3 regions of the Paenibacillus sp. FSL M7-0896 genome follow, and region 1 is predicted to be linked to each of the others. Evidence: a T-box and tRNA genes for the amino acid it is inferred to sense, from the RefSeq annotation. Region 1 holds a T-box; the other regions hold tRNA genes.
What was found. A T-box is a leader RNA that pairs with one kind of tRNA and senses whether it is charged. The one in region 1 lies ahead of metG (methionine--tRNA ligase), so its partner is inferred to be a tRNA-Met.
Positions count from the first base shown of each region.

Region 2: it has a tRNA-Met gene. The T-box ahead of metG (methionine--tRNA ligase) is inferred to sense a tRNA for this amino acid. The anticodon was not compared.
Region 3: it has a tRNA-Met gene. The T-box ahead of metG (methionine--tRNA ligase) is inferred to sense a tRNA for this amino acid. The anticodon was not compared.

Region 1 covers NZ_CP150250.1:2,790,400-2,793,651, forward strand. Annotated here, with positions in the region: gene MKY12_RS11670 (aldo/keto reductase) at 1-67, shown strand, start outside; gene metG (methionine--tRNA ligase) at 109-1,827, opposite strand; T-box leader at 1,877-2,146, opposite strand; gene MKY12_RS11680 (site-2 protease family protein) at 2,329-3,252, shown strand, end outside.
Region 2 covers NZ_CP150250.1:6,211,780-6,215,031, reverse strand. Annotated here, with positions in the region: rRNA gene MKY12_RS26820 (23S ribosomal RNA) at 1-1,403, shown strand, start outside; tRNA gene MKY12_RS26815 (tRNA-Asn) at 1,466-1,541, shown strand; tRNA gene MKY12_RS26810 (tRNA-Ser) at 1,545-1,634, shown strand; tRNA gene MKY12_RS26805 (tRNA-Glu) at 1,772-1,846, shown strand; tRNA gene MKY12_RS26800 (tRNA-Val) at 1,867-1,942, shown strand; tRNA gene MKY12_RS26795 (tRNA-Met) at 1,975-2,051, shown strand; tRNA gene MKY12_RS26790 (tRNA-Asp) at 2,056-2,133, shown strand; tRNA gene MKY12_RS26785 (tRNA-Phe) at 2,155-2,230, shown strand; tRNA gene MKY12_RS26780 (tRNA-Thr) at 2,246-2,321, shown strand; tRNA gene MKY12_RS26775 (tRNA-Tyr) at 2,328-2,413, shown strand; tRNA gene MKY12_RS26770 (tRNA-Trp) at 2,420-2,493, shown strand; tRNA gene MKY12_RS26765 (tRNA-His) at 2,521-2,596, shown strand; tRNA gene MKY12_RS26760 (tRNA-His) at 2,645-2,720, shown strand; tRNA gene MKY12_RS26755 (tRNA-Gln) at 2,741-2,815, shown strand; tRNA gene MKY12_RS26750 (tRNA-Gly) at 2,822-2,896, shown strand; tRNA gene MKY12_RS26745 (tRNA-Cys) at 2,905-2,978, shown strand; tRNA gene MKY12_RS26740 (tRNA-Leu) at 3,008-3,086, shown strand.
Region 3 covers NZ_CP150250.1:631,406-634,657, forward strand. Annotated here, with positions in the region: rRNA gene MKY12_RS02600 (23S ribosomal RNA) at 1-1,321, shown strand, start outside; rRNA gene rrf (5S ribosomal RNA) at 1,467-1,583, shown strand; tRNA gene MKY12_RS02610 (tRNA-Asn) at 1,635-1,710, shown strand; tRNA gene MKY12_RS02615 (tRNA-Ser) at 1,714-1,803, shown strand; tRNA gene MKY12_RS02620 (tRNA-Glu) at 1,827-1,901, shown strand; tRNA gene MKY12_RS02625 (tRNA-Val) at 1,922-1,997, shown strand; tRNA gene MKY12_RS02630 (tRNA-Met) at 2,030-2,106, shown strand; tRNA gene MKY12_RS02635 (tRNA-Asp) at 2,111-2,188, shown strand; tRNA gene MKY12_RS02640 (tRNA-Gln) at 2,396-2,470, shown strand; tRNA gene MKY12_RS02645 (tRNA-Lys) at 2,497-2,572, shown strand; tRNA gene MKY12_RS02650 (tRNA-Leu) at 2,589-2,672, shown strand; tRNA gene MKY12_RS02655 (tRNA-Gly) at 2,680-2,754, shown strand; tRNA gene MKY12_RS02660 (tRNA-Arg) at 2,765-2,841, shown strand; tRNA gene MKY12_RS02665 (tRNA-Pro) at 2,996-3,069, shown strand; tRNA gene MKY12_RS02670 (tRNA-Gly) at 3,087-3,157, shown strand.

The DNA of each region.
Region 1 (3,252 bases):
CGCCCGGATTGAGCGGATATCCCCGCAAGGTATTGCAGCCGGAGCACGTTACCCCGGCCAGAACTAAGTTATCACACAGAGCGGACAGCCGCTGTGTATTCATCAATATTAAGACCCCGGAGCGTCCTTGCCTTCGCCGCTTGCTTTCGTGAGCGGTATGAGAGGCAGGACGCTTTTGTCTTTCATCCGCTCTATTTCCTCCTCTATGCGCTCTACATCTATCCGCTCGAACAGCAGCTCAAGCTCCAATATAGGCTGCTCTGCCAGGACGGATACCGGGTGCCATACGGGCTGTTCTATGGACAGGAAGCCTCTAATCTTCTCGCAGGAGAAGGGGAGGAACGGGTTCAGCAGGTTAGACAGATTGGCAATAATCTGAACACAGGTGTACAGCGTGTTAGCCCCGGCTGCAGGATCATGCTTGATCTGGAGCCACGGCTGCTGCTGATCGAAATACTTATTGGCCTGGCGGATATGCGAGAAGATGAATTCCAGGGCCTCCTTGAAGTGTCCGGCTTGGGTCAGCCTTCCTGCCTCCTTATACAGCTGGTCCAGACTGCTAACCCATGCTTTATCCAAGACTCCATCTGGAACTCTGCCGTTCCAGAACTTATTCACGAATACGAGGCTGCGGTTGACGAAATTGCCGAATGCGCCCAGCAGCTCGCTGTTATGGCTGTAGATGAACTCTCTCCAGGAGAAGTCGGCATCCCGCTTCTCGGGACCGTTCGCAGTCAGGAAATAACGGACCGAGTCCGGGTCATACCGGCTGAGAATATCCGGCACCCAGACCGCCCAGTTGCGGCTGGTGGAGAATTTCTGCCCTTCCAGGGTCAGATATTCAGAAGAGAAGATCCGGTCCGGCAGATGTAGTTCCTCAGCTCCAAGCAGGATAGCAGGCCAGATTAGGCTGTGAAAAGGAATATTGTCCTTCCCGTGCACATAGTAAGCGGTTATAGGCGGCTGCCCATCGTTATCTTGTGCGGACGCTACAGACCAGAAATCCTCCCAGCGGCCCCCCGTCTCGGCGGCCCATTGCTTGCTGGCCGACAGATAACCGCTGACCGCTTCGATCCAGACATAGATTTTTTTGTCTGCGAAGCCTGGGGTGGGGACATCCACGCCCCAGTCCAGATCGCGTGTTGCTGCGCGGTCCTGCAGGCCTTCCTGCAGATATCTGCGGGTTAGACGGACGGCATTGTCTCTCCAGCCCTGCGCGGAATCAGTATATTCTGTGAGTGCTTGCTGGAAGCTGGACAGCGACAGATAGTAATGCTGAGTAGAGCGCAGCACAGGCGTAGAGCCGCAGAGGGCGCATGTGCGCTCCAGCAGATCCACCGGATCGAGAATCGTTGAACAGTAATCGCATTGGTCTCCCCGGGCCTGCTGTCCGCATACCGGGCAGAGGCCATGAACATAACGGTCCGGCAAGAAGCGCTGGTCCTGCTCACAATAACACTGGAGACTCGATTTCTGGTACAGATACCCGTGATCCAGCAGCTTAAGGAACAGCTCCTGCACCGTATTGTGGTGATGTGCCTGATCGGTCCGGGTATACAAGTCATAAGTGAAGCCCATGGCGCGGAAGCAAGCGGCGAACTCCTCATGATACCGGCTGGCGAATTCACCCGGGGCTACACCCTCCTGCGCCGCCTGTACAGCAACGGGGGTACCGTGACAATCACTGCCGGATACATAGAGCACAGCATCACCTTTAGCACGGTGGTAGCGGGCCAGAATATCTCCCGGAAGAATGCTGGCGAGTCTGCCCAGATGCAGGGAGCCGTTGGCATAAGGCCAAGCCCCTCCAATAAAAATGTTAGTCATATTTCTCTCCTCCTCAAATGATGTGAACGCAAAAAAGGCACTCATCCCCTAAAGGGACGAGAGCCTGTGCTCACGTGTTACCACCCAAATTCATCAATGCCTCGCAGCATCCACCTCTTCAGGTACGTCCGCAGATTAAAGCGGGTATACCCTAGCATGCTAACGGATGCGGGTTCCGGCGCAGCCTACGTCCCGGCGATGCGGGCTTCGATGCGCAGCTCTGAGACCATATTCCCGAGGGTTTTCTTTGCTCCTTTTCAGCATCCGGAGCTCTCTGTGGAAGAATTGCCAGGGTACTCTTTCTCTTCGCAGCTATTGTGGTTATCCTAATTACTGGATATCATATACGCAGGCCGGGAGATTTGTCAACACCGTAAGTCTATTTGCAATCCACTGCACTCCTGTGCGACAGTAGAGAGTAAGGGCTAACGGGAAGCAGAGGAGTGCCTGATCCTGGCCTGGAAGTGAAGCGACACAGTGATCAAAAGGAGATTGAGACTATTGCAGGAAAACAAACAGGAGAAAAAAAGCTCGGGGGCATGGGGGTGGCTGGGCAGCGGGGCGGTACTGCTGCTGCTCAAGGGAAAGGCCATTATCTCTCTGCTCAAGCTCGGGAAAATCGCAGGTCCGCTGATCTCCATGATGGTATCGATCTGGGCTTATGCCCTGATCTCGCCATGGCAATTCGCGGTGGGCTTCGTTGCCTTAATGTTCGTTCATGAGATCGGCCATGTGATCGCTGCCAAGCGGATTGGGCTGCCGGTGAGCGCGCCTCTGTTTATTCCGTTTATGGGTGCACTCATTACGATGAAGCGGCAGCCGCTGGATGCCAGACAGGAAGCTTATGTAGCTTTTGGCGGCCCTATACTCGGGAGTATTGGTGCGGTTGTAGTATTCGGAGCGGCTTATTATTATCATAGTCCTTTGTTATACTCGCTGGCATACGTCGGGTTCTTGCTTAACTTGATTAACCTGCTGCCGATCCATCCGCTGGATGGGGGGCGAATTGCCACGGCGGTAACACGCTGGTTATGGCTGGTAGGGCTCGTTGGCGGCCTGGCTGTAATTATTTATCTGAAATCCATCCTGTTCTCCATCATCTGGGTAATGTTCGCTTATGATATGTATAAGAAGTACATCAGCCGGCGGACGAAGAATCAGATGCATACTGTGCTCAAAAGCTTCCTGATCCCCATCGGGGATCTGCAGGAGCAAGGATATCTGATCCCCGGCCCCGAGCATAAGCGGGAGCTGCCGTTCACCACCTACAGTGATTTGAACCGCCAGCAGTTTGTCGGCGTACGCTGGGATAACCTGGATTACTATGGAACGACGACCATGCCGGTGCAGTCGCTGATCGGAAAAGTCAAAGTCGTGCAGCTCGATCAGCTGTATGTGGATGCCAGCCTGCAGATGAAGATGACC
Region 2 (3,252 bases), 3.4 Mb from region 1:
AGGCTGGTGTGCAGGCAAATCCGCACATCGTAAGGCTGGGCTGTGATGGGGAGCGAAAATTACAGTAGCGAAGGTCATGATCTCACACTGCCAAGAAAAGCCTCTAGCCAGGAGAAGGTGCCCGTACCGCAAACCGACACAGGTAGGCGAGAAGAGAATTCTAAGGCGCGCGGAAGAACTCTCGTTAAGGAACTCGGCAAAATGACCCCGTAACTTCGGGAGAAGGGGTGCCTCGGTAGGGTGAATAGCCCGAGGGGGCCGCAGTGAAAAGGCCCAAGCGACTGTTTAGCAAAAACACAGGTCTGTGCGAAGCCGTAAGGCGAAGTATACGGGCTGACGCCTGCCCGGTGCTGGAAGGTTAAGGGGAGCGGTTAGGGGTTAAACCCGAAGCTGTGAACCGAAGCCCCAGTAAACGGCGGCCGTAACTATAACGGTCCTAAGGTAGCGAAATTCCTTGTCAGGTAAATTCTGACCCGCACGAATGGCGTAACGACTTGGGCGCTGTCTCAACGAGAGATCCGGTGAAATTTTAATACCTGTGAAGATGCAGGTTACCCGCGACAAGACGGAAAGACCCCATGGAGCTTTACTGCAGCTTGATATTGAATTTGGGTACGATCTGTACAGGATAGGTGGGAGCCGTGGAGGCAGGAGCGCAAGCTTCTGCGGAGGCGCCGTTGGGATACCACCCTGATCGTATCTAGGTTCTAACCTAGTGCCCTCATCGGGTACGGGGACCGTGTCAGGCGGGCAGTTTGACTGGGGCGGTCGCCTCCTAAAGAGTAACGGAGGCGTTCAAAGGTTCCCTCAGAATGGTTGGAAATCATTCGCAGAGTGCAAAGGCATAAGGGAGCTTGACTGCGAGACCTACAAGTCGAGCAGGGACGAAAGTCGGACTTAGTGATCCGGTGGTACCGCATGGAAGGGCCATCGCTCAACGGATAAAAGCTACCCTGGGGATAACAGGCTTATCTCCCCCAAGAGTCCACATCGACGGGGAGGTTTGGCACCTCGATGTCGGCTCATCGCATCCTGGGGCTGAAGTAGGTCCCAAGGGTTGGGCTGTTCGCCCATTAAAGCGGTACGCGAGCTGGGTTCAGAACGTCGTGAGACAGTTCGGTCCCTATCTGTCGTGGGCGCAGGAAATTTGAGAGGAGCTGTCCTTAGTACGAGAGGACCGGGATGGACGTACCGCTGGTGCATCAGTTGTTCCGCCAGGAGCATGGCTGAGTAGCTACGTACGGACGGGATAAGCGCTGAAAGCATCTAAGCGTGAAGCCCCCCTCAAGATGAGATTTCCCAGTATGTAAGACCCCTTGAAGACGACGAGGTAGATAGGTTGGAGGTGGAAGTGCAGCAATGCATGGAGCTGACCAATACTAATCGGTCGAGGGCTTATCCAAATTTCTAAGACGCAGATTCGTTTCGGATTCAGTTTTCAGGCGATCAAGCCTGATATGTATATTCCCTGATAGCTCAGTTGGTAGAGCACTCGACTGTTAATCGAGTTGTCACAGGTTCGAGTCCTGTTCGGGGAGCCATATGGAGAGGTGTCCGAGTTTGGCCGAAGGAGCACGATTGGAAATCGTGTAGGCGCCACAAGCGTCTCGAGGGTTCGAATCCCTCTCTCTCCGTAGCAATACTTCTTTGAATAGGGATGAGAACCCTAAGTGGTTCGTTGGAGCATAGGCTTCGTTAGCACTGCTTCGCAATCTCGTAACGAAGTGAAGAGTATCCCTCTCTCTCCGTAGCAATACTTTTTACACAGCATGGCTCGTTGGTCAAGGGGTTAAGACACCTCCCTTTCACGGAGGTAACATGGGTTCGAATCCCATACGAGTCACCATTTTTTTTGAACTGATACATGGAGGCTTAGCTCAGCTGGGAGAGCATCTGCCTTACAAGCAGAGGGTCGGGGGTTCGAACCCCTCAGCCTCCACCATCTATCTTAATCGAATAGATTTTGTTCAATGACGCGGGGTGGAGCAGCCCGGTAGCTCGTCGGGCTCATAACCCGAAGGCCGCAGGTTCAAATCCTGCCCCCGCAACCAATTTGGAACCGTGGTGTAGTTGGCCTAACATGCCTGCCTGTCACGCAGGAGATCGCGGGTTCGAATCCCGTCGGTTCCGCCATCTTTTCAAAATTACTTTTATGGCTCGGTAGCTCAGTCGGTAGAGCAAAGGACTGAAAATCCTTGTGTCGGGGGTTCGATTCCCTCCCGCGCCACCATACACAACTTAATATGCCGGTGTAGCTCAATTGGTAGAGCAACTGACTTGTAATCAGTAGGTTGGGGGTTCAAGTCCTCTCGCCGGCACCATACCGTGGAGGCTTAGCGAAGTGGCCAAACGCATCAGACTGTAAATCTGCTCACGTACGTGTTCGGTGGTTCGAATCCATCAGCCTCCACCATTTTTTAGGGGCATAGTTTAAAGGTAGAACAACGGTCTCCAAAACCGTTGGTGTGGGTTCAATTCCTGCTGCCCCTGCCAAGTAATTTCATATAAAAGAATCATATGGCGACCGTGGCGAAGGGGTTAACGCACCGGATTGTGGTTCCGGCATTCGTGGGTTCGAGACCCATCGGTCGCCCCATTTCTTTTATAAGAATTACATAGCAATACAACTTAAAAGCTTCACATGGCGACCGTGGCGAAGGGGTTAACGCACCGGATTGTGGTTCCGGCATTCGTGGGTTCGAGACCCATCGGTCGCCCCATTTTCTTTTAAAAAATATATTGGGGATTAGCCAAGCGGTAAGGCAACGGACTTTGACTCCGTCATTCATAGGTTCGATTCCTATATCCCCAGCCATTATATGCGGACGTGGCTCAGCGGTAGAGCATCGCCTTGCCAAGGCGAGGGTCGCGGGTTCGATTCCCGTCGTCCGCTCCATTTCATGTGGTGCCATAGCCAAGTGGTAAGGCAAAGCTCTGCAAAAGCTTTATCCCCAGTTCAAATCTGGGTGGCACCTCCATTATTTTTTTGGAAATTATATATGTATACGCCGGCGTGGCGGAATGGCAGACGCGCTCGACTCAAAATCGAGTGGGAAACCGTGGAGGTTCGAGTCCTCTCGCCGGTATTATTTTTAGTAAGAACAGCCCATTAGATTTTTCATCTAATGGGCTGTTCTTATTTTTCTGGATCATTTCCCCTACCGCAAAAGTTCCTCCAGTCGCCAACTCCGCCGGCCGGTCATGGATAACGAGCGCCACCGGGAGTTCCTTGGCTTCGATCCTAGCAAGACA
Region 3 (3,252 bases), 2.2 Mb from region 1:
TCTCACACTGCCAAGAAAAGCCTCTAGCCAGGAGAAGGTGCCCGTACCGCAAACCGACACAGGTAGGCGAGAAGAGAATTCTAAGGCGCGCGGAAGAACTCTCGTTAAGGAACTCGGCAAAATGACCCCGTAACTTCGGGAGAAGGGGTGCCTCGGTAGGGTGAATAGCCCGAGGGGGCCGCAGTGAAAAGGCCCAAGCGACTGTTTAGCAAAAACACAGGTCTGTGCGAAGCCGTAAGGCGAAGTATACGGGCTGACGCCTGCCCGGTGCTGGAAGGTTAAGGGGAGCGGTTAGGAGCAATCCGAAGCTGTGAACCGAAGCCCCAGTAAACGGCGGCCGTAACTATAACGGTCCTAAGGTAGCGAAATTCCTTGTCAGGTAAATTCTGACCCGCACGAATGGCGTAACGACTTGGGCGCTGTCTCAACGAGAGATCCGGTGAAATTTTAATACCTGTGAAGATGCAGGTTACCCGCGACAAGACGGAAAGACCCCATGGAGCTTTACTGCAGCTTGATATTGAATTTGGGTACGATCTGTACAGGATAGGTGGGAGCCGTGGAGGCAGGAGCGCAAGCTTCTGCGGAGGCGCCGTTGGGATACCACCCTGATCGTATCTAGGTTCTAACCTAGTGCCCTTATCGGGTACGGGGACCGTGTCAGGCGGGCAGTTTGACTGGGGCGGTCGCCTCCTAAAGAGTAACGGAGGCGTTCAAAGGTTCCCTCAGAATGGTTGGAAATCATTCGCAGAGTGCAAAGGCATAAGGGAGCTTGACTGCGAGACCTACAAGTCGAGCAGGGACGAAAGTCGGACTTAGTGATCCGGTGGTACCGCATGGAAGGGCCATCGCTCAACGGATAAAAGCTACCCTGGGGATAACAGGCTTATCTCCCCCAAGAGTCCACATCGACGGGGAGGTTTGGCACCTCGATGTCGGCTCATCGCATCCTGGGGCTGAAGTAGGTCCCAAGGGTTGGGCTGTTCGCCCATTAAAGCGGTACGCGAGCTGGGTTCAGAACGTCGTGAGACAGTTCGGTCCCTATCTGTCGTGGGCGCAGGAAATTTGAGAGGAGCTGTCCTTAGTACGAGAGGACCGGGATGGACGTACCGCTGGTGCATCAGTTGTTCCGCCAGGAGCATGGCTGAGTAGCTACGTACGGACGGGATAAGCGCTGAAAGCATCTAAGCGTGAAGCCCCCCTCAAGATGAGATTTCCCAGTATGTAAGACCCCTTGAAGACGACGAGGTAGATAGGTTGGAGGTGGAAGTGCAGCAATGCATGGAGCTGACCAATACTAATCGGTCGAGGGCTTATCCAAAAGTTACCCCAAAAAGTGAAGATGAAGCTGACGAAGCGGATTCCGAATACTTTCCGGGGGCCCCGTAAGAAGGGCAAACGCAGATTCGTTTCGGATTCAGTTTTCAGGAATCAAATTCCTGAAGCATTTACGCTGTAAATGCCCGTTTGGTGGCGATAGCGGAGGGGTTCCACACGTACCCATCCCGAACACGACCGTTAAGCCCTCCAGCGCCGATGGTACTTGGACCGAAGGGTCCTGGGAGAGTAGGACGCCGCCAAGCGGACCATCCACACACATTGTGGTATTTTTTTTGCCCTGATTGGTTACATATTCCCTGATAGCTCAGTTGGTAGAGCACTCGACTGTTAATCGAGTTGTCACAGGTTCGAGTCCTGTTCGGGGAGCCATATGGAGAGGTGTCCGAGTTTGGCCGAAGGAGCACGATTGGAAATCGTGTAGGCGCCACAAGCGTCTCGAGGGTTCGAATCCCTCTCTCTCCGTAGCAATACTTTTTACACAGCATGGCTCGTTGGTCAAGGGGTTAAGACACCTCCCTTTCACGGAGGTAACATGGGTTCGAATCCCATACGAGTCACCATTTTTTTGGAACTGATACATGGAGGCTTAGCTCAGCTGGGAGAGCATCTGCCTTACAAGCAGAGGGTCGGGGGTTCGAACCCCTCAGCCTCCACCATCTATCTTAACCGAATAGATAATATTCAATGACGCGGGGTGGAGCAGCCCGGTAGCTCGTCGGGCTCATAACCCGAAGGCCGCAGGTTCAAATCCTGCCCCCGCAACCAATTTGGAACCGTGGTGTAGTTGGCCTAACATGCCTGCCTGTCACGCAGGAGATCGCGGGTTCGAATCCCGTCGGTTCCGCCATTTTTAATGGCTTAAGGGATGAGAATTCCCTGGGTTCGTTGAAGCATAGGCATCGAAAGGAATACTTCGCAATCTCGTAACGGAGTGAAGAGTATCCCGCCCTGTTCCGCCATTTTAATTGGTATTAAGACATGAGGGATTGAGCATCCTATATCTCGAAGTATAGAGTATCCATCCGATTCCGTAGTATTTTGCTAATTATAATATTGGGGATTAGCCAAGCGGTAAGGCAACGGACTTTGACTCCGTCATTCATAGGTTCGATTCCTATATCCCCAGCCATCTTTTTTGGATTGTTTCTCTTATGAGAGCCATTAGCTCAGTTGGTAGAGCACCTGACTTTTAATCAGGGTGTCGAAGGTTCGAGTCCTTCATGGCTCACCATTTTCTTGTAACGTGTGCGCGTGTGGCGGAATGGCAGACGCACCAGACTTAGGATCTGGCGTTTCACGACGTGGGGGTTCAAGTCCCTTCACGCGCACCATGTTTTTGCGGACGTGGCTCAGCGGTAGAGCATCGCCTTGCCAAGGCGAGGGTCGCGGGTTCGATTCCCGTCGTCCGCTCCATATAGATTTTGCGCCCTTAGCTCAGCTGGATAGAGCGTTTGACTACGAATCAAAAGGCCGGGAGTTCGAATCTCTCAGGGCGCGCCATATATTGCTTCATTGAATTATCTAAGTGTCCGTCAGATTCGAACGAGTTCGTTGGAGCATAAGCTTCGATAGCACAACTTCGCAATCGGATGCGTAGCATCCGTATCTCTCAGGGTGCGCCATTATTACTTCACTGATTTAACTTTTTTATTAACGGGATGTAGCTCAGCTTGGTAGAGCACCTGGTTTGGGACCAGGGGGTCGCATGTTCAAATCGTGTCATCCCGATATTTCATTTCACCTGTGCGGGTGTAGTTCAATGGTAGAACTTCAGCCTTCCAAGCTGATAGCGTGGGTTCGATTCCCATCACCCGCTTATATCTGTATCACATGAGTCCGTCATCCCTATGGGGAAGGCGGACTTTTTTTGCTATTTGGAAATGTATGCGAAAAACAGAACACATTGGGCTG